Regions from separate parts of the Providencia huaxiensis genome, predicted to be linked through region 2. Evidence: predicted binding sites of a transcription regulator. Region 2 holds the regulator's gene; the other holds the start of a gene.
The links. The regulator LexA, encoded in region 2, represses DNA repair genes until DNA is damaged. The targets are predictions, from matches to a motif close to TNCTGTATGTACATACAGNA.

Region 1: the regulator LexA is predicted to act here: its motif matches at 2,210-2,229, upstream of uvrA (excinuclease ABC subunit UvrA).

What each region holds. Positions count from the first base shown of each region.
Region 1 is NZ_CP031123.2:4,448,136-4,460,007, forward strand. Features, by position in the region: gene uvrA (excinuclease ABC subunit UvrA) at 1-2,148, opposite strand, end outside; gene CYG50_RS22160 (single-stranded DNA-binding protein) at 2,557-3,078, shown strand; gene CYG50_RS22165 (helix-turn-helix domain-containing protein) at 3,360-3,767, opposite strand; gene CYG50_RS22170 (MFS transporter) at 4,010-5,182, opposite strand; gene ivbL (ilvB operon leader peptide IvbL) at 5,514-5,603, shown strand; gene ilvB (acetolactate synthase large subunit) at 5,707-7,404, shown strand; gene ilvN (acetolactate synthase small subunit) at 7,407-7,691, shown strand; gene CYG50_RS22190 (alanyl-tRNA editing protein) at 7,885-8,547, shown strand; gene CYG50_RS22195 (helix-turn-helix domain-containing protein) at 8,544-9,101, opposite strand; gene CYG50_RS22200 (sulfite exporter TauE/SafE family protein) at 9,313-10,065, shown strand; gene CYG50_RS22205 (MFS transporter) at 10,160-11,443, shown strand; gene CYG50_RS22210 (ArnT family glycosyltransferase) at 11,489-11,872, opposite strand, start outside.
Region 2 is NZ_CP031123.2:4,295,762-4,307,633, reverse strand. Features, by position in the region: gene CYG50_RS21630 (fimbrial protein) at 1-180, opposite strand, end outside; gene CYG50_RS21625 (fimbrial protein) at 192-683, opposite strand; gene CYG50_RS21620 (fimbria/pilus periplasmic chaperone) at 695-1,432, opposite strand; gene CYG50_RS21615 (fimbria/pilus outer membrane usher protein) at 1,466-3,955, opposite strand; gene CYG50_RS21610 (fimbrial protein) at 4,052-4,645, opposite strand; gene zur (zinc uptake transcriptional repressor Zur) at 5,598-6,113, shown strand; gene lexA (transcriptional repressor LexA) at 6,288-6,905, opposite strand; gene CYG50_RS21595 (diacylglycerol kinase) at 7,042-7,416, opposite strand; gene plsB (glycerol-3-phosphate 1-O-acyltransferase PlsB) at 7,543-10,032, shown strand; gene ubiA (4-hydroxybenzoate octaprenyltransferase) at 10,114-10,968, opposite strand; gene ubiC (chorismate lyase) at 11,120-11,632, opposite strand.

The sequences.
Region 1 (11,872 bases), 150 kb from region 2:
AGCAAATAATTCACGAACAGGTGTAAAAACACCGGTATAGGTAGCAGGGTTGGAACGTGGTGTACGGCCTATTGGGCTCTGGTCAATATCAATGACTTTGTCAAAGTGCTCTAAGCCTTCTACATCCAAATAAGGGGCAGGGGTGATGGTGGTCGCCCCATTTAATTGGCGTTGAGCAATAGGGAATAGCGTATCGTTTATTAGTGTTGATTTACCTGAGCCAGACACACCAGTGATGCAGGTAAATAACCCGACAGGGACTTTTAATGTCACATTCTTCAGGTTATTGCCCTTTGCCCCAAACACCGTCAGCATTTTATCTTTATTAATTGGAACGCGTTTTTGTGGAATGTCAATTCTGCGCTCACCGCTTAAAAATTTACCAGTGAGTGAATCTGGGTTTGCGACAATATCTTCCAGTGTTCCTTGGGCAACAATTTGCCCACCATGCACCCCTGCACCGGGTCCGATATCAATCACATGGTCTGCAGCGCGGATCGCGTCTTCGTCATGTTCAACGACGATCACGGTATTTCCTAGATCACGAAGATGGATCAATGTTTCAAGTAAGCGATCATTATCCCGTTGGTGTAAGCCAATTGAAGGTTCATCAAGAACATACATCACTCCCACTAAACCAGCACCAATTTGGCTTGCTAAACGAATGCGTTGTGCTTCACCACCAGACAAGGTGTCAGCAGAACGTGAAAGTGTCAGATAATTAAGCCCAACATTGACGAGAAATTTCAGGCGATCGCCAATTTCTTTTAAAACTTTTTCTGCGATTTGAGCGCGCTGACCTGTGAGTTTTAGGTTCTGGAAAAATTCCATTGCGTGGCCAATGCTGTAATCTGCGATTTCAGGCAATGTCGTATTTTCAACAAATACAAATCGTGCTTCTTTACGTAAGCGAGTCCCATGGCAAGAAACACATGGACGGTTACTGATATATTTCGCTAATTCTTCACGGACAGCCGTTGATTCTGTTTCTTTATAACGACGCTCCATATTATTGAGCACGCCTTCAAAAGGGTGTCGGCGCACGGTGATGTCACCACGATCATTACGGTATTTAAACTCAATCGTTTCTTTGCCTGAGCCGTATAAAATAATTTTTTGAATGGCAGGGCTCAGAGTGTCATAAGGGGCTTCCACATCAAATTTATAATGCTCAGCTAATGACATCAGCATTTGGAAATAGTAAAAATTACGGCGATCCCAACCCCGAATTGCACCACCCGCGAGTGAGATTTCAGTATTTTGAATGACTCTTTCGGGGTCAAAAAACTGCTGAACACCTAAGCCATCACAGCTCGGACAGGCGCCTGCAGGGTTGTTAAAAGAAAATAGGCGAGGTTCAAGTTCCACCATGCTGTAGCCGCAAACGGAACAGGCAAAATTGGCAGAAAAAACCAGTTCTTCTGCATTGGCGTCATCCATATCTGCAACAATTGCGGTACCGCCAGACAGATCTAATGCAGTTTCAAAGGATTCAGCTAAACGCTGAGCAATGTCATCACGAATTTTAAAACGATCGACAATCACTTCAATCGTATGTTTTTTCTGTAATTCGAGCTTTGGCGGGTCGGATAGATCGCAAACTTCTCCATCAATTCGGGCGCGGATATAACCTTGACTGGCTAAGTTATCGAGTAACTTAACGTGCTCCCCTTTACGTTCTTTAACGACAGGCGCAAGTAGCATCATTCGGCGATCGGTAGGCTGAGCCAGAACATTATCGACCATCTGGCTAACAGTTTGAGCAGCAAGTGGTATGTCGTGATCAGGGCAGCGAGGTTCACCAACACGTGCAAATAATAACCGCAGATAGTCATGAATTTCTGTGATGGTTCCGACCGTCGAACGTGGGTTATGTGAAGTGGATTTTTGTTCAATCGAAATCGCAGGGGATAACCCTTCAATATGATCGACATCCGGTTTTTCCATTAAAGAAAGAAACTGGCGAGCATAAGCAGATAAAGATTCAACATAACGGCGCTGACCCTCTGCATACAGGGTATCAAAAGCTAAAGATGATTTCCCTGAACCAGATAACCCAGTAATAACAATGAGTTTGTCGCGAGGGATGATGAGATTGATGTTTTTCAGATTATGCGTGCGTGCGCCGCGGACTTCGATATTATCCATTTACCACTTCCCGGATGATTTGATATTGAACAATCGCAAGAGACTATTATCACATATTTATGGCTGAATGGATATACAGTATTTCCTATTCGTCATATTTCAAACCGTGGCGGTGTTGGCTGCTCTCTGCGATATCTTCGCTTGCCGCCTAGCCACTGCTTGAACTATTTAGAGTAAGATTTTAATAGTGAAACAGAAAAACAGCGATCTGAATTTATCGAAAAGATAGATGCTGTGCGAATTATTTTATGTCTATACTGAAAATTGGCACGGTAGAATTTCACCAAAAGTTGGAAAGCGTTTCGCAATAACGCTCAGTAGTTTCAATTTCGTGGTGCAAAAAAGCGAGGTCGTGGTAAACTTCACGGCTAATCCAGAGATTAAAATTCAATGCATCAGGAGTAATAAATGGCCAGCAGAGGCGTAAATAAAGTAATTCTTATCGGTAACCTAGGACAAGATCCAGAAATCCGTTATATGCCTAACGGCGGAGCTGTGGCAAACCTGACTCTGGCAACTTCTGAAAGTTGGCGTGACAAGCAAACCGGTGAGATGCGTGAAAAAACCGAATGGCACCGCGTGGTTATCTTCGGCAAACTTGCTGAGGTAGCCGGTGAATACCTGAAAAAAGGTTCACAAGTCTATATCGAAGGTTCTCTGCAAACACGTAAATGGCAAGACCAAAGTGGTCAAGACCGTTATTCGACAGAAGTTGTTGTGAATATCGGTGGATCAATGCAAATGTTAGGCGGCCGTGGCGGTGATGCACCATCACAAGGTCAAGGCGGCCAAGGCGGTTGGGGCCAACCTCAGCAGCCACAAGCAGCACAGCAATTTAGTGGCGGCGGAGCCCCTGCAGCACGCTCATCAGCGCCTGCTCCACAAACCAATGAACCACCAATGGACTTCGATGACGATATTCCGTTCTAATTTATTTACTAATTAGAATACATAAATAAAATAAAGGCTTCTTTGTGGAGCCTTTATTGTTTAATAAATAATAAAATTAAAATCATATATCCAGAAAATTATTTTTTATTAATATGGTAAACTAAATATAAAACTAAAACCTTAAGGCTTTATTAATTTTAAATTAAAAGTTTCTTAAATGAATAGAAAATAAAAAAGCCCCAGTAATTAACTTACATAGGGCTTTGTATTGGTAGTGTTATTAAAAAAGGAAATATAAATTTTATTTTCATATTAGCGTATCAAGCTACTTTAGGTTCCAGTAGTAATGGGTCATTTTGACTTTCACCGGACAGTCGGTAGATTGACGGTGATGTACCTAAATAAGCTCTAAATCGCTTTGCAAAAGATTGCTGGGAGTCAAATTGGTATTTTAATGCAATATCAATAACCTGAAGTTCAGTGGAGCATAGGTCTTTAGCGGCTTCACAGATCCTCCTTCGGCGAATATATTCACCTAAAGGCATACCAACGACTTTTCTAAATACTCTTTGTAAATGCCATTTTGTATATCCTGATTTTAGTGCGATATCATCAAGTAATAGACGACTGGTTAAGTTCATTTCAATCCAAACTAATATTTCATTAACAACTGTAGATTGAAATTCTGTGTATTTCCCATTGCAGGGAACAGGGATTTCTTTATACATAATATCTTCCTATTAGTTACTTTTTAATCTTATCCCTCATTCAGTCAATAGCCAATAAATAAATAGTAAACAAAGTTGAATACAGTTTGTTAATTGGCAAAATAGACAAAATACCGATTTTTAATTAGTTTATAGCCAGTGGAGTTTATCTTAAGGAGATATATTCATCATGATATCGATTAATAATAGATAAAACTATTAGGCTCTCTGAATATAAAACCACCGTACAGTGATGTAACTTTTCATTGGCGTTTGGGGATATATTTTTTTAGCTTCCAAAAACTAATTAAAATGGTGGTGGAAATGACTACAGATAGGGCATTCATCGTCTGCCAACCGAATATAAAGAAAAGAACTCCTGCCCCTAAGCTACCTATTCCTCCGAAGAAATAGATAAGAAAGTCGGTCATTCCTTGCACTTTAGCGCGTTCATGAGCTTCATAGGTATGTGGTAATAAGTTAGTGGTGCTAATTAAAATTAAATTCCAGGCGACACCGACAAAAATACCAGCCAACAAATAATTGTAAAAATGGTTACCTAGCAGGTTCATAGTAGCTGATAAAATTAACAATATGATACCGCAGAAAATAATGCGTTTTGCCCCTAAATGATGGATTAATGTTCCAGTGAAAAATGATGGTGCAAACATACCTAATACATGGAATTGAAATACAATCGCAATAGAGGAAAAGGCGAAATCATGTTGTTTCATGGATAACGGTATTGAGGCAAAGGTGAAAACCACAATGGCATATCCAACCGCGCTAACAATGGCGATTAATTTTAAAATAGGTTGTGAATACAATGCACTGTAGTTGCGTTTGACTAACGCTTCATCCGATGGTGTTTTCTCTATTTTCTTTAATGGCACAACTAATAATAGAATAAATGCGATCACATAGATGGCGGCTAACGTGATGAATGGCCCTGCAAACGGGTGCTCTGCAAAAAATCTTTGGGTAGTAATGGCTAATGTTGGGCCGATTAAGGCGGCGGCGATACCTCCGCTCATGACAAGGCCAATAGCTTTTGCTCGCAAAGAAATTGGTGCTTCTTCGATAGCAGCAAAACGGAATTGTTGTGCAGTACCAATAGCAATACCAGTGAAAAATAACCCGATGGAAAAATAAACTAAATGGCTTTCTATCACGCCCAGAATAGAAAAGCCTGCGCCGATTAACCCACCGATATTACCAATAATAAAGCCTACTCTTCTCGAGTACTTTTGCATTAAAAACGCGATCGGAATAGTTGCTAAGATTAAGCCAACGTATTGGCTTACCAGTGGAATTGTCGCATACGTTGGGTTGATAGCCAGTTTTTCGCCAATAACCACTGCTATAGAAAGGACAATAGCATTTCCTGTGATAAATAATGCAAGTGTGATGGTTAACCACCAAACGGATTTTGGCATATATCCCTCTGTTTATTAATTAAAAATCAATTAGTTAATGTTTCCATCAAGGGCAAACCCCCTTGAGTTGGAGTAAAGGATACAACTTAAAGTTAACTTTAAGTCAAGGTTTTTGCTGGGATTTTGAATGGTGATTAATTCTATATTTTTTTATTTTTCTAGATAATATCTCTACTGGAATGGGGTGTGATGAATGTCGCAATTACCATTCCTTTGGAATAAAACAAGAAAAAATGATTGTCATGCTACGAAATTTATGTTTTCTTAAGAAAAGAAACTGAAAAATAATAATCAATAAATTAGACAGACTAAACAGGAAGAACCCGTGAACATGACTATTCATCATTCCAACCTACTACTAACCGCGCCACGTGCCGCGGTGGTCGTGCGTGTGGTGGTGGTCGTGGGCTTAGCGCCGTAACGGGTACAAATCAACGTAGATTTAGAAACCCCGCCGGCGCAAACCGAGCGGGGTTTTTTATCACTTCTCGCTCGAGTCCGCAGGCTAGCAAAGGATAATTATGATGAGCGAATCGGGCACCACAACACCACATAAAACCCGCTTTACGGGTGCAGAATTAATCGTACATTTACTGGAAAAACACGGTATTACCATCGTTTCTGGCATTCCTGGGGGAGCGGCTTTGCCTTTTTATGATGCATTAGGGCAAAGCCAGAAAATCCGTCATATACTGGCTCGCCATGAGCAAGGAGCAGGTTTTATTGCTCAGGGAATTGCGCGTACCACAGGAAAAGCCGCAGTTTGTATCTCTTCAAGTGGGCCTGGGGCAACAAACTTAGTGACTGCTATTGCCGATGCAAAACTGGATTCTATCCCGCTGGTTTGTATTACGGCTCAAGTTTCTTCGTCAATGATTGGCACAGATGCTTTCCAAGAGGTTGATACCTATGGCATTTCGATTCCAGTGACGAAACATAATTATTTGGTTCGTAATATCAATGAATTGCCACAAGTGATTTGTGATGCTTTTCGTATTGCAGAGTCAGGCCGCCCTGGACCTGTTTGGATTGATATTCCAAAAGATGTTCAAACTGCCACAATTGAACTAACTGAAATACCAGAAGTATTACCGAAAGATAAAGCTCCTGCTTTTGACATGGAAAAAGTTCTGCAAGCGGCTGAAATGATTAATAACGCGAAACGTCCAGTATTGTATTTTGGTGGTGGGGTGATTAGCTCCGATTCTACAGAAACGGCAATCGCATTTGCGGAAAAAGCCTCATTACCAACAACCATGACCTTAATGGCACTTGGTACTATCCCGATGAGGCATCCGTTATATTTAGGTATGTTAGGTATGCACGCTGCGGCAAGTACTAACATGATAATGGAAGAATCGGATCTATTGATTGTTATTGGTGCACGCTTTGATGATAGGGCGATAGGCAAGGCAGAGAAATTTTGTCCTAACGCGAAAATCATCCATGTGGATATCGATAAAGCAGAAATCAGCAAAATTAAGCGCCCAGATATCGCTATTCATGCAGATGCGGGGCAAATATTGGAGCTGTTATTGCCTTTGGTTGAACGTAATGAGCGTGCTGATTGGATGGCGCAAGTAAATCAATTAAAAGAGAAATATCCACTGAATTTCAGTGATGCGGATAACCCGCTGAATCACTATGGCTTAGTTCTGTCTACAGCACGTGCGGCAGGTGAAGATGCAATTGTGACAACGGATGTTGGTCAGCATCAAATGTGGGCAGCTCAAGCTTATCCTCTGTCTCGTCCACGTCAATGGCTGACATCAGGCGGGTTAGGTACCATGGGGTTTGGTCTGCCTGCTGCGATAGGCGCGGCGTTAGCAAAACCTGAAAAAACGATAGTGTGCTTTTCTGGTGATGGCAGTCTGATGATGAATATTCAAGAACTGGCAACCGCAGCGGAACATCAGTTAAATATCAAAATCATTTTAATGAATAACCAAGCATTAGGAATGGTTCATCAACAACAAGATTTATTTTTTGAAAACCGCATATTTGCTGCAGCTTATCCGTACCAAACTGACTTTATCAAAATTGCGGCAGGGTTTGGTTTGCAAACTTGCGATTTAAATAATGAAGCAGACCCTGAAATGGCGTTAGAAGCGATAATGAATACCAAAGGTCCATGTTTGATCCATGCCTTGATTGATGTTAATCAGAAGGTATATCCAATGGTTCCACCGGGTGCAGCTAACATTGATATGATTGGAGCGTAATTATGGTATTTGAACATCATCCGATTGCTTTAGAGCTAATTGTTCGTAACCACCCAGGTGTAATGTCACATATTTGTGGTTTATTTGCCCGTAGAGCATTTAACGTTGATGGCATTCTCTGTATGCCGATTAAAGATAAAGATGAAAGCCGTATATGGCTATTAGTACAAAAAGATGAGCGCTTGTCGCAAATGATTAACCAAGTTGAAAAACTAGAAGATGTTCGAGAAGTACGCTTTAGTGATGATTTGCGCCTCTTCGAAACAATGGAAAGTTATTTGCAGTAATTCTGAGATTAAGTTTATGACCGAATAGCCCATTCAACTGTGTGGGCTATTTTTGTTTGATATTTAATCATAGTGATAAATAGGGTTTCCTAAAGCGAACGAAGGTGGTATAAATTCAGTTGCTGAACAATAATTTTTCGAATGTATTGTGGGTTTCTATTTGGTGAATTGAATAACAAACAGGTATGAATCTATGCAAAATAACATCTATTTATCGAACACTTATCAGTATGAAATCGAAACTTCCTTACTGGCGCAAGGGGAAGATGATGAGGGGCATTGGGTTGCTTTAAAAGATAATATTTTCCACCCACAAGGTGGTGGGCAACCCATGGACACAGCTTGGGTGAATGACATTGCTGTTCGTATTAGGAAACAGTTGGGTGGCTTGATTGTGGCATACTTACCAGAACATGTCATTTTGAGCCAAGATAGCAATGTGGTTGCAAGGGTCGATAAGGAAAAACGTCAGCGTTATGCGGCGCTACATACTGCTGGTCACTTGTTGAATTGGGAATTACGTCGCTTTGGTTGGCTTGCACAAAAAGGCCATCACTTTCCTGATGAATCACGGGTGGAATTTAGCATGATGGAAGGGGATGTCACGCCTTTTGAAGAGCTAGATAGCCAATACATTGAAGATATTGTTAACCAAAGCCTTCATAGTGGGCGAGCCGTTGCAATAAAGCAAAAGGGAGATTTGCGGATCAGCTATATCGACCAAACTGAAGAAATGCCTTGTGGTGGAACACATGTTTCTTCGCTAGATAACATTCAGCATTTTTCAATTAAGTCGATGAAATTTAAAAAGGGGACGTTGCGCATTAGTTATGATGCACAACATGCCGCAATTTAAACGCTATCACTAAGGTGAGAGTAAGTCATGACGACGGTTGCTTGCAGCTCTCCCTCCATACAGAGATAACTATGTGGGAAATCACCACTGAAAGCATAAAAATCTCCCGCTTCTAAGACGATATTTTGGTCGTCATGTAGCCGTAACATGAGTGAGCCAGAATTCACCATAATGTGTTCGTGGGTTCCACTCATATGGGCGGGGCTATTAATGATAGCGCCTCTCTTCATGGTTAATTGCCAAATTTCAGAGATATTTCCCATGCTAATGCGAAACTTAAACTGTTGTGAATACTCTTTTTCATTGGGAGTGGCTTTGAGAAAATAGGGATAGGCCTCATGTTGCCGTGTAAACAGATCGCTTAGTGGAAAGCGCAGGGCAATGGCAATCGACTCTAATGTATCAATGCGTGGGTTTGAATCGCCAGATTCCAACTTGGATAAAGCCGCTTTCGAGATCCCCGATAGACGAGATAGCTCGTTTAGTGAAAGATCTCTTGCTTGCCTAAGTAAACGAATTTTCTGCCCGATTTTTAAATTAATTTTTTTATCCACAATGTGTCTTTACCTGAATTTTAATTTATTGTGCTAGTTCTGTATCACTCAGTGAAGCAAATTATACACTCTTAGTTGTATATTGTATTTAAAGTGGCTATTTTGTTTTTTGATATAGATTTGAAATTTAAAACCCTACAAAAATAAAACTATTTTCTGTATTTGAAAGAACCTATAGTGAGGACGTTAAAAAACGTCTGGAGTTAAGGTCATGCCGTTTGAATTATTATCATTAGAAATGGCGATTTGTTTCTCAACGCTACTTTTTGCTTATTTGGTTTTTGGTATGGCGGGGTTTGGTTCGGCCCTCATTGCAACCCCTGTGTTAGCCATGTATTTGCCATTAAATATGATTGTTCCAATTCTTGCGCTAATTGATCTAACCGCCGCAGTTTTGAACTTATTTAAAGATGGCAAAAATGCGGATTATCAGGAAATTAAATGGATAATTCCATTAATGATAGTAGGGAGTTTAGTTGGCGCTGCGATTTTATTAAAAACACGCCCCGATATACTCGTATTATTACTTGGGTTATTTGTTGTTGGTTATGTATTACATGCATTCTTTTCTAAAAAATCAAAATTACCCTTTTCAAAGGCATTGGTTGTCCCATTTAGTTTAGTGGGCGGTGTTTTTAGTGCTTTATTTGGTAGTGGTGGTTTTATCTATGCCATGTATTTATCGAGCCGAATTGAAGATAAACAACGTTTTCGACTCACTCAAATGACGTTAATTGGGTTTAGCACGCTAACTCGAGTGGTGATATTTTTGGTGATGGGAGTGTATCTCAATCTGGATATTTTATTGATTGCCTTAGCGTTTTCTCCTGCTATGTTAATCGGTACGTGGGTTGGGCGGCATATAACATTAAAAATTTCACGTGAAAGTTTTTTAAAATTTATTAATGTCATTATTTTATTATCAGGTATTGCTCTGCTTTATCGATATTTCTTCGTCCTTTAAGTATTTAGAATATTAAAAATAGTTTTATAAAGATAAATAGCAGAATATATAGGTCGTGTTACAATCATTGCGAACATTATTGGTTTTACTAATAATGATGTGGTTTTTTATTTCTCATAACAATCTATTTTATGGAGTTAAAGTCTGTTATTTTGTTAAAAAGAAACAGATTAATTTCAACATGAGCTCTGATAATCAGCGTTTACAACATTTTCGTCGTTCCCCATCCTTTGCTATTTTTACCATCACAATGAGTATTGCTGTCATTGGTATCGTTATTGGGCTAAGTATTCCAATGGTAGCGCTTAGGCTAAATAATTATGGTATCAATGAGTTGTATATTGGCATTATTTCAGCGGCACCTGCATTAGGCATGTTTTTAATTGCACCTGTCGTTCAACGTATTGTGCGTTGGTCAGGTAAGCGAAAAGCAATGCTATTGGCAACGATTGTTTCTGCCATTAGCTTATTACCATTATTGAGCACATTACCTCTTTGGTTATTATTTCCGTTACGGTTAGTAACAGGCTTGGCGAGCGGTGTGCTGATTTGCTTGGGTGAAACGTGGATTAACGAATTATCGCCTGAAAATAAACGGGGCCGTATTTTGGCAATTTACACCACTGTATTCACAGTAAGCCAGCTACTCGGGCCTTCCTTTATTGCTTATTATGGTGTGGAAGATAAATCCCCTTTATTGATTTGTACGTTGATCCATTTAATCTCTGTGGTGCTATTTATTTTAATGGACCAAAAAGTCGGTGACCGTTTAGCCGAAAATGCCGAAAAATCTAATTTTTCAATTGTTCAATTTGTGAAAATTGCACCGGGTATTTGTGGCGGAATTTTATTTTTTGCCTTTTTTGATGGAACCATTTTATCGATATTCCCAATCTATGGCATGGGAATGGGTCATACAGAAGCGGTTGCCGCATTAATGATCAGCGCTATTCTTGCTGGGGATGCCATTATGCAACTTCCTTTCGGCTGGCTAGCAGACCATATGAATAGAGAAAAATTGTACCGAATCTGTGGCATTATCACACTTGCAGCCAGTCTATTATTGCCTTTCCTTATAACTCAACCTTATCTGATTTGGGTATTACTGTTTGTCTTAGGGGCGACAGCAGGGGCAATTTATACTATTGCGTTGGTGCAAATCGGCCAATATTTCAAAGGGAACGAGTTGATCATTGCTAATGCTGCGGCTGCCATGCTGTGGGGAATTGGTAATTTATCAGGGCCACTACTTGCGGGAATTGCGACTTCAATCTCACCTGTAGGCTTACCGGTGTTATTGGTTCTGTCTGTGACTGTATTTTTATGGTTCACACGAGAAAAATACAGTGCCCAAAAAGTTGAGCAAGTTACCCAATAAGCTCATTTGCGGTGCTCTACTCAGCCAGCGAGCACCGCAAATAAATTACTCAATAACTTTATACACAACGAGGTTTTCTCTGAATTCATCCGGCCGATGATTGTGCCAGAATAATTCCATGCCTTGCGGTGCAGGTTTAATCGTTTTTGAGAGTACAATTAGCCAGCGGCATTGTTCCGGTTTTTCAAACCGATCTTGGCGTTGGTGTAATACCCCCGCGTAGTAGTAGAGCATCGGTGCTTCAGATTCACCAATATTATCAGATGCCATACAATCATTTTCTGTAAATTGGCCAGTTAAATGCTGGTCTAAATCGACAAAAACCCCTTCGAAACCTTTTGCATAGTCTATCCACCCCAAAAATAAGGTTAAAATTACCCCCCAAACAGCACATAAGCCTAATAACCAGTTTTTCATCATATGAAAAGC
Region 2 (11,872 bases):
TTTTATTGATACATTACCAAAATCAACTTCAATATCTTTACCATCATCAATATGACAAGGCGGTGGTGTAATTAAATTACCTTTAATATTAATCCCTGTTTCATAGTCTTTTGCGGTTGATGTAAAAGATAAAATGGCACTGAGGAACACCAAACCGATTATGTTATTAACAGTCTTCACATCTCAGCCCCTTATTGATACACCACTTTCAACGTTGCATTTGCCGTAAAACTTTTTGCGGGTAAATCTGTACCGCTTTTTTTCACTAATACGGCATACAATTTCAATGGATTTGCAAAGTTAAAAGCAAGTTTCTTTTTCAGCGGGAAATCGCTGGTGTCTGCTTTAAATAACACCGCAAGGTTATCAATATCCGTTTTTAATAGGCGCTGATCAAAACTTGCCGATATTCCCTCAATAAAAATGTTCAGTTTAGGTTGGACGCCATCTTTACACGTCACCGTGTAGTCAATGGGTGCTTTATAAACCTCATCTTGGACACGTGTTGTTAATACATCGCCAAAATCAATTTCTATTGTTTGCCCATTATTAATTGAACAAGGCTTTGATAGTACTTCTCCTTTAATATCAATGTATAGGAATCCTGAAAAACCAAATACACTCGATATCTGTAAAGTGAGCAATAACACAAATACCTTTGTTAATGTTTTAATAGACATCATGGCGTCAAACCTTATTTTCTTGGCAGCACTGAGCATTCAGCTGACTGACAGCTAAATTTCAAATCCATAGTTCCACCGAAGTCATTGAGATAAACCAAAGTTGGAGATGAACCTAAATCTCCAGTAACTTTGCCTAAACCCGCTTCACTAAATGGAGCAACCATTACAGGTTCAAAATTTTGAACTTCAGTATTGCCTTTTTTCAGTTTTGTAATGGATAAAAAGTAAGGTGACGGGTTTTTCACAATATAATTCGCCCCCTGTTTAAGAATTTTCATATCATTTTCTTGAGGGATCACTTCCATTCTATCTTTAATTACAATTGCTGCTGGGCGGTAAAAAAGCTTAATTTTTGTCTGTAATGCAATTTGCAATACATTCACTTTCTCACTACGAGGTGGAATCTCTCTCACATTTAAGTAGTAAACACTTTCCCTATCTTTAGGTAACTGCGCTACTGCAGGGATTGTCTGTATTTTAATTTGGCTTTTTGAATTAGCTTCAATACGATGCACCGGAGGAGTCACAATAAAAGGTGAATTTACTTTTTCATCTTTGTCATTTTCTATCCATGCCTGAGCTAAATACGGGCTAGTTAAATGTTCGTTAGTCAGTCCCATACCGACTGTTTTGTCTTGTTCATTATAAATAATACGAGTTCTATCTAGTGCAATCGCTGAATAAGCCGATTGTGCTAATAAAGAAAGACTTATCGCTGTTACAATTTGAACTTTATTTATAAATTTCATATTTTCACCGTTGACGTTAAAACATATTTATAATTATTTGCATGGTAATAACATTGTATGTTCCATGCCACTTTCTATTTTTTCAGGTAATTGAATGTGACAAGATGAATTATTTCCCCAAGTCACTTCAAGAACATCTGATGGGTTAATACCCGCTAAGTAAATAAATCCGTTATCTGAAACGATGCCAACTTCAACATTATTTTCATTTTTGACGGATGCACCAAATGGTGGATAACTATTATTTGCAAGATGAATTGTTCCCAATATTTTTTCACCTTGAATGACATTAAACTTCCGGTATCCAATAGCCCCTTCCGTTAATGTCGCATGCTGTGTCGATTGAACTGCTTCCGCATTATCTGGCACTCTATTTAAATCTATTCGAATATTATTGCGGTTATAATCCATAACACTGGTAATAACGGCTTTACCATATCGATTCGTGCGTATCGGCGTTACCCCTGTTTGCACAGGAATATCAGCAACACCACTCGTATCTAACAGTATCCTTGACCCACCATTGATTGAGGTATTACGGTGTAAAGCACCACCTTCTTGGGTCATGGTCAGTCCCCCTTTCAACTGCATTGAAAGAGTAGATTGATTATCTTGAATATAAGTTCCACTCAAATTAAGTTGTGCGGTATCACCATCATAGTTATACATACCTGATGTTGTTACCTTGTCTTTATCCCATGTACCCGCTGAAATAGAATAAGTACTACGTTCATTTATACGGTCATAATAGTTAACATTATGACCGTTCGTATTTCCTGAATAAGAACCTGAATAACTAATACTTGCTTGGTTATTATCCAATGGTACATTTAAATTTAGATAAACTCCGTCATCATCATTTTGGTCTGATTTTGTTTTGTAAGCTGTTAAGCTAAGACTTAAATTTTTTATTTTCCCCAAATCAAAATAATTAGAAACTGTTAGATTATATTGATCCGATGATGACCTATTCCAATAAGTTTGATGTGAGTAATTTAAATACATATTAGTATTATATTCAGGGAATGCAGTACCAAATATAATAGTATAAAGCTCTTTACCACTATCAACCGTACTTTCATTATAGCGACGGTCGATAAATTGGCTCATGCTCATATAATTTTTTTCAGAAAAACGATAGCCTGCGAATGTAATTTGGCTGTTAATATCATCAAATTGTTTGGAATAAGTGACGTTATATGAATTACCCGTCAAAGTTTGGTTATTTTCGGTTCTGCCCATTTCAGCACGAGAGATACTTAAGTTCCCTGACAATACGCCAAATGGTGCTAAATCACGCCCTAAACCAATCGCAATGTTTTGATATTCTGATGAACCAAGCATACCACCATAAACGGTTGTATTATTAGTTACCCCCCATGATAAGGAGCCCAAACTAAATGCAGGACCTTGAGTATCATGTTCATTTTTAGTCGGTTTACCAACGACAAACTGGTAAATCAGCTGACCCGGTCGAGTCAATGTCCCTAAACGAGATGTTTCCACTTTATAGTTAGTCACACTACCATCTTGTTCTTGAATAGAAACATCTAACGTACCGCCACCAAAAGAGTTCACATCCTGAATACGAAATGGCCCAGGACTAACTTCTTTTTGATAAATAATACGGCCATCTTGCTTCACAATGACGGTCGCATTGGTTTTGGCAACCCCCGCAATTTCAGGTGCATAACCTTGTAAACGCGGTGGTAACATAGATTCATTGGTTTCTAAACTAGCACCAATATAACGAATACTGTCAAATAGCGTTGAAGACAGATATTGTTCACCAAACGTTAACCTTGAATTTAAAGAACGTATGGCGCGATACGCATATAACTGATTCCATGACCATGATTGGCCGCCTTTATTTAATTGGCCTTTTTGCGTTTGCCAATCACCTCTAAAACGCCAAGCACCAATATTTGTCCCCATTGTCCCTGTCGCTGTAATACCTGAATCCGTTCCTTTGTCACCCGTTTCTTTTTTAACAACCCGACCCGTCGCATTATAGTCGATAAATGCACCTAGAATGCCATCATCCCAACGTGACGGAGGATCCCAATTTGGGTCTTCATATTCCATATAAGCTTGTGGGATACTGATTTCGACAATATTTTTTGCAAGATCACCTTGAGTCCGCATTTCTGGTACAGAGCGAATATCTAAACATTTTCCATCAAGTAACCAAGTTACTTTATTACTCCATTCTGGCTTTAATCCTAGTTGCCCATATAACTCAGGTGTAATGCAAGCTAATGATATTTTTTCATCATAATTAGGCGTAAAGAATATAATGGACTGCTCCATGGAAATTTTGACTTTATTTACAGCAATAGCTAAAGAGTAATTTCCAGGTGGAATATAATTAGCATGAGAAAACTTACTAAAATCGACATTTTCAGTGCTGTCTGCCTCTAAAAAATCAGTATTGAAATCAACTGCCTCCTCAGAAAATGCAATCATCGGCGTTAATATTAAAAGCATTAATTTTGTAATTAAATTGAGTTTCATGCTTTTCATTCAACTATGCCGCCTATCAGACTAAAAATGAAAAAGAAGGTAGAAACATATGGCGTCATGAATACGCCACATGTTTTTACTTAACTAAGCTTGAACTTATTGGTAAATAATTTTGAAGTTAGCAACAGTGTTAAAGCTACCTGTTGTTGCTTTCGCATCCGCTGCTTCGTTACCTTTAACGTATGCAGAGAAGTGCAGTGTAGTTTGTTTTCCATCACCAGCATTTAATGCGTATCCATCACCTGTACCTGGGAATGCTTTACCAAATTCAACAACTTTGTCAGCACCATTAGTGATTACAATACCGGCATTTTTAACTTTTCCACCTAAGCCAAGTAAGTCACCGGCAAAACCTTGGAAACCATTAATAGTTTGGCCAGTAAAGGTGATTTTTGCGTTTTTATACGTTTCTGTTGAACAGTTTTTCAATACGATATCGAAATCTCTGTTATCTGAACGATATTGGTTAGATGTCAGTTCATGTAATGCAATTTCACCAAACTCAACTAATTGTTTTAAGTTGTTTGCATCAATTGAACATGGAACATCGTTAATGAAACCAGTGAAGCGGACTTCACCTTGTGAACTTTCAACTGTTGGTGGCGTTACTGGATCTTCAGCCACTGCAACACCAGAAATTCCAACACCTAAACCTAAAGCCAGAGTTAACGCTAATTTATTCAGTTTCATAAACATTTCCTTTAAATGAGTAGGAAGTAGCTGCCTCTTTTCTGATTTTTATTGATAAGGAATCAGTTTTATTTTTTTGATTACTTAACAGTGAAATTCTTCAGTCATCCAACATCATTAATTTCATTCAGATTAGAGGTGAATATATAAATAAGATCCCTTTCATCTATAATTTTTAAAATACCTAAATTTTTAATTCTTTATTTTCTATTCAATATTAATTATTCCCATGAGGGGTAATTCGCTAAAATTGACATAGAAATAGAAAATGACTTTTTACACATGCCTTCCGATACTTTCTGATGTCAATTCTACATAACCGATATTTATTGTCAAAACAGACACATAATTAGAGTTAACAAAGAATAAACAACTAGTAAATTCAAAAGCAACAAAATATAAAATCAAAACGCTATCAAAATATACATTTCAAATTTATTACTTAGAAAAACTTATATAAAACCCTCATTTTTCACTTACAAATATCTCAAAATATGTCAAATTACAGATAGATTTATATCGGAATTTAAATCTATACTTATCGACAAAGATAGATATTAAAACCAAACAATAACAGAAAAACCGCAATTAAAATCCAAACAAGACAGAAAAGAAGCGACAAAAAGAATATTGAAAAGTGAGGTTAAGATAAGTCTTAATTGAAATTGCATCAAATTGAAACGGAATATTTCAATTAATTGTTCGCAATGCGTTGCGCTTTTATCATGCATTTGTTTAATATTTGTTTCTATTTTTCCTGTTTAATTTTAAATATCATTTTTTATATTTTTTATTACCCTCATTTACTTTCTTTATTAATCAAAAAAATACTTAGCAAGGTTAAAATTTTTTGATGGTAATGCTTTCATTTCTTGATTCTCTATAGTTCAAGAAACTGTGATAAACTTGTGAACAGTAAACATTTGCATTTTTCAACGGGTGGGTCAGTAAAATGGAAAAGATGAGTGAAAAAAAAGTTCTTGCGATGGCTGAACATATTTGCCAGTCAAGAGGCGTCAGGTTGACACCACAAAGAGAAACGGTATTGCGCTTGATAGCACAACAACATGGTGCAATCAGCGCTTATGATTTACTCGACTTACTACGTGAAATTGAACCTCAAGCTAAACCCCCTACGGTTTATCGTGGCCTTGAGTTTTTAATGGAGCAAGGTTTTATCCATAAAATTGAATCAACAAACAGCTATGTCGTCTGCCATCATTTTGATAACCCAAGCCATATCTCTGTTATGTTGATTTGCGACCATTGCGGAAGCGTAACGGAAAGTGACTGTACAACAATAGAAGCTGCCATTATTAATTTAGCCGACGAACACCAATTCCGCTTAAGACATACCGTGGTGGAAAACCATGGCTTATGCAGAAGTTGTGACGAAGTGAATAGCTGCCAAGATCATGAACATTGTCATCATAACCACGAACAACCTATAGCATCAAAAAAGAAATAAATTACTGTATTGCTAAATAGTTTGATGAATACAAAAGAGAGAAGAGAGAAGAGAGAAGAGAAAAAATATAAGGAAGGAAACAAAACAGGCAGACCTCAAAATAAAGCAATGAAATCTGCCTGCAATAGTCATTCCCGGGTGTAACCTACCATGACAGCTGGCTACTAGCGGAAATTAATACCAATCACTGTTACGGATAACCCCAACAGCTAAACCTTCAATAGTGAAGTTTTGCTGACGTAAATCAACAACAATAGGTTCGAATTCTGGGTTTTCTGCTATTAATTCAACGCGGTTACCCTGTTGCTTAAAACGTTTAACCGTAACTTCATCTTCGATACGAGCGACAACAACTTGCCCGTTATGTACATTTTGCGTTTTATGCACAGCTAATAGATCGCCATCCATAATGCCAATATCTTTCATGGACATCCCGTTCACACGCAATAAAAAATCTGCATGTGGTTTAAACAGCTCCGGGTCAACTTGATAGTGGCTCTCAATATGTTCCTGCGCTAATAATGGTTCGCCAGCGGCAACACGCCCAATCAGAGGTAACCCCTGATCTTCGGTTTCTTCTTCAAGAAGCAGACGAATACCTCGGGATGCGCCTGAAACGATTTCAATAACCCCTTTACGTGCTAAGGCCTTTAAATGTTCTTCTGCCGCATTAGGCGAACGAAAACCAAGGCTTGCTGCTATCTCAGCACGTGTAGGTGGCATACCTGTCTGCGAAATGTGATCTCGCACCAGATCGTAAACCTGCTGTTGTCGAGCCGTCAGTGCTTTCATTCCGTTCCCCTGTTTGTTTATACAGTCAAGCTGTGAGTATATACAGGTAAATGAAGATTTGAAACAGTTAAATCGCGCAATTTAAGCATTTGTTATCGATTTACTCTCTTTTTGCCCGATTAAGTAACCAAACACCTTAACCAGAAAAATAACGCTGCCATAATACCAGCGCCCAAATGAACAGCGCTAAACCGATACTCACAAATACTGCAGCAGAACCAATATCTTTAGCTCTTCCTGAAAGTTCATGATACTCACTACCAATACGATCAACTACAGCCTCTACCGCGCTATTCAATAATTCGACTATTGCCACCAGCACAACTGAGCTCACTAACAAAATCCTATCTATATAGCTGATATCTAAATAAAATGCGATAAAAATTGCGATGATTGCTGCAACTGATTCCTGCCTAAATGCTGCCTCATTAACCCAAGCAGCTTTCAAACCTTTAAGGGAATATCCTGCCGCTTTAATCACTCGCGTGAACCCCTTAACTTGACTCGCCATATTTATTCCTTAAAAAATACAAACAATAATCGATTTTTACGGTCAAAGTGAATTGTCAGTAACAGATCTAACCAGGTATTTCTGGTATGATTGCACAGCATTGTTAACAAGAGGCTATAATCATTTATGTCACTATGGCGTAAAATATATTACAACACGTTGAATTTGCCACTTAAATTATTGGTAAAAAGTAAACTAATTCCTTCGGATCCCGTCACTGAGTTGCAGCTTGATGTCAACAGGCCAACTCTGTACGTATTACCTTATCATTCGAAGTCTGACCTCCTGACGCTACGGCATCAATGCTTAGCTATCGGTCTGCCAGACCCGCTAGTCGACAATGATATCAATGGAACGAAGCTTCCGGCTTACGTTTTTATCGATGATGGCCCACGTGTTTTTCGCTATTATTCACCGAATCCACGTAAGGATTCAGTAAAAACATTCCATGCTTATTTAGATTTGCACAAAAACAATCCAAATCTAGATATTCAAATGCTACCTGCATCCGTGATGTTTGGGCGTTCACCTGGGCGTGAAGGCCATACTCCAGCACCGCCACTGAAGCTGTTAAACGGTATCCAAAAGTTCTTTGCAGTTTTATGGTTAGGGCGTGACAGCTTTGTGCGTTTATCACCGATTGTCTCAATTGGGAAAATGGCACAAGACCACGGTACAGACACTATTATTGCCAACAAACTCGCTCGTGTCGCGCGTATTCACTATTCGCGCCAACGCTTAGCAGCAGTTGGGCCAAAACTTCCTGCACGTTATGAACTGTTTAATAAGCTATTGACGTCAAAAGCGATTGAAAAAGCCGTTGAAGACGAAGCGCGCAGTAAAAAAATCCCACTCAAAAAAGCCCAGCAAAATGCCGTTGGGATGATGGAAGAAATTGCGGCCAATTTCTCTTATGAAGCCGTACGTTTAACCGATAGAGTTCTTAGTTGGACTTGGAACCGCCTTTATCAAGGTATCAATGTTCAGCACGCTGAACGGGTTCGCCAACTCGCACAAGACGGCCATGAAATCGTTTATGTCCCCTCTCACCGCAGCCATATGGACTACTTACTGCTCTCATATGTGCTATACCATCAAGGGCTAGTGCCGCCTCATATCGCAGCGGGGATCAATCTTAATTTCTGGCCAGCAGGGCCAATTTTCCGTCGCTTAGGGGCCTTTTTTATTCGCCGAACGTTCAAAGGCAATAAACTGTATTCGACCGTTTTCCGCGAATATTTAAGTGAACTGTTTGCACGTGGTTACTCCATCGAATACTTTGTGGAAGGTGGGCGCTCACGTACCGGTCGTTTATTACAACCGAAGACAGGTACTCTCTCAATGACATTGCAAGCGATGTTGCGCGGTGACTCACGCCCTATCACTATTGTTCCTATCTATATTGGGTATGAACATGTCATGGAAGTAGGAACTTACGCCAAAGAACTTCGTGGTGCAGAAAAAGAGAAAGAAGGCTTTTTCTCCATGGTTCGCGGGTTACGTAAATTGCGCAACTTAGGTCAAGGGTATGTTAACTTCGGTCAACCTATTTCTTTACCTCATTACCTCAATCAGCGTGTACCTGATTGGCGCGACTCTATCGATCCTATCGAACCACAAAGGCCGACCTGGTTAAACCCAACGGTCAGTTCGTTAGCTGATAACATTATGGTTAATATTAATAATGCAGCCGCAGCCAATGCGATTAACCTCTGTGCGACCGCATTGCTGGCATCTCGTCAACGCTCGCTCACTCGTGAGCAACTGATTGAACAAGTCGAATGTTACCTGCAATTATTACGCAACGTGCCATACACCGCAGATGCAACAACCCCAAATAAAACAGCAGAGCAATTGTTAGAACATGCTTTGCAAATGGATAAATTCGAAGTCGAAAAAGACAGCATGGGGGATATTATTATCCTTCCTCGTGAAAATGCCGTCTTAATGACCTATTACCGCAACAATATCCATCATTTATTGGTATTACCATCTCTAATAACTAGCATTGTGTTACACCATGAGCGCATTAGTCGCCAAGATATTCACTATCAAGTCGGTCAAATTTATCCGTTCTTAAAAGCAGAACTGTTTATGCGTTATAACAGTGATGAGCTACATGAAGCGGTAGATACGCTGATCGATGAACTGAATAACCAAAAACTAATTTGCTTAAGAGAAGACGATATTGTGGTGTTAAATCCTCGCCGTATTCGTCCATTACAGCTTTTAGCCGCTGGTGTACGTGAAACCTTGCAACGTTATGCAATCACATTATCATTACTCAACGCGAGCCCTGAAATCAGCCGTAATACGTTGGAAAAAGAAAGCCGTATCCTTGCGCAACGTCTTTCTGTCTTGCATGGTATTAACGCACCTGAATTCTTTGATAAAGCGGTATTCTCGACATTAGTCGATACCCTCAGAGAAGAAGGCTACATTGATAATAATGAAAATGATATTTTTGTTACCAATGCACAAAAACTGTATGCCGTTCTGGCCCGCTTGATGTCACCGGAAATCCGTTTGACCATTGAAAGTGTTAGCCAAGATGATGAGTTTTCTGAAGAAAAGCCAAGTGAAAGCGCGCAGTCTCAGGAACAAGAGAAAAGCTAATCGCGTTTTCTCAGCTCAATAAAACAAAAAAGGTCATGTTAGAAATAACATGACCTTTTACTTTGGCTCAATAAAGGCAATTTAAAAATAACTGACAAGAATACCAATGAACAAAATTAAGCCAACAAAGTTATTATTCATAAAAGCTTTAAAGCAAGGCGCACGTTCACGATTAGCCATTAATTGCTGCTGATAGATAAATAGACCCGCTACGAGCACCAATGAAATATAATAAAGAGTACCTAAACCCGCCAGTGAGCCTATCACCAATAAGAAGCCAACCATCAGGAATTGCAGTAACCCAATAATTAATTTGTCATACTGCCCGAATAAAATAGCGGTTGATTTCACACCAATTTTTAAATCATCATCACGGTCTACCATCGCATACTGAGTATCGTAGATCACAGACCAAATAATATTAACTAAAAACAGTAACCAACAAACAACAGGTAAAGTTTCGCCAACAGCAGAGAAAGACATTGGGATTGACCAACCAAAAGCCGCGCCTAATACCACTTGAGGTAAGTTACTGACCCTCTTAACAAAGGGATAAACCCATGCCAAGGCCAAACCGGCAACTGACAACCAAATAGTCATTGAATTGAGTGTTAAAACCAGCAGGAAAGAAAGGCCAACAAGGCTTGCAAACAATATTTTTGCTTCTTTTTCTGTCACGTCACCACTCGGGAGAGGGCGGTGTTTAGTCCGCTCTACGTGGCCATCAAAATGGCGGTCAGCAAAGTCATTAATGACACAGCCAGCGGCACGCATAAAAAATACGCCAGCAGTAAAGACAATTAAAAGATGTAAACTTGGCGTACCTTGAGCCGCAATCCATAATGCCCAATACGTCGGCCACAGTAGCAACAGTGAACCAATGGGTCTATCAATACGCATTAAACGGCTGTATGCATGCCATTTACTTAGCGTCATACTTCCCTCCACTTTGTCGTGCTCCTTTTCGAATTCCATCATACTTCAAATTGGGTATATTTTAATACCACCAAACTCTACAACTTACTGATTTATATTTGTTGGCATAGTGTCATTGCAGAGACCTGAAAATTCAAAATACTTAGGATAGTTAACGATATGCAGGTGATTCAGGTAAAAATATTTCTGTTAATAATAAGGGTTTATCCGATAACCTTAACCGAGAACAACGCACCCAACGATTTGCGCAAGAACCAATATGGATATAATCTCGAGTTAAACTATCGCGGCTAAATAAATAACGTCCTAATGGCATTCTCCCAATATCCACCAATTGCTGGTCATCATCGGTCAGTGTCTCTTCAGGGATTACAGTTCGGCCCAGTAACCAAGGGATACCATCACCATACATGACAACTTCTCTGACCCAATAGCGCTGGCTTTTAGGTAAAGACTGCACTTCATCTGCACTCAGCTTATCTTGCGATACATAGCACTCTAAATAAGGTATCACGGTCACTTGCTGGCTATGCTGCTCAAAACGCTTTGTCATTGAGCCAAGCTCTAATAGCCAATCTAATATATTAGCAGGCACTATTTTATCGTTTTTATCGTTCTCCGCCAGCCAATGAATCGGCTGAGAAGTAAAAAGCGTTTCATCCATTACTTAAAATTCCACCATGAATAACATGGTTATGATTTACTGTATTTCTTACGCAATAGGATATCACGTTGTTTTACGACAAGGTTAAAGTTAGCTAAAAATTTATATAAAAAGTCACATTTTCAACACAAAATGTAAAAATATAGTGAAAAATATTTTAATTACTAGCGAGTTATCGATAATAATAAAATTTATTAATATCATAATAAATTTTATTTAATTGCTTGAAAAACGAACAAT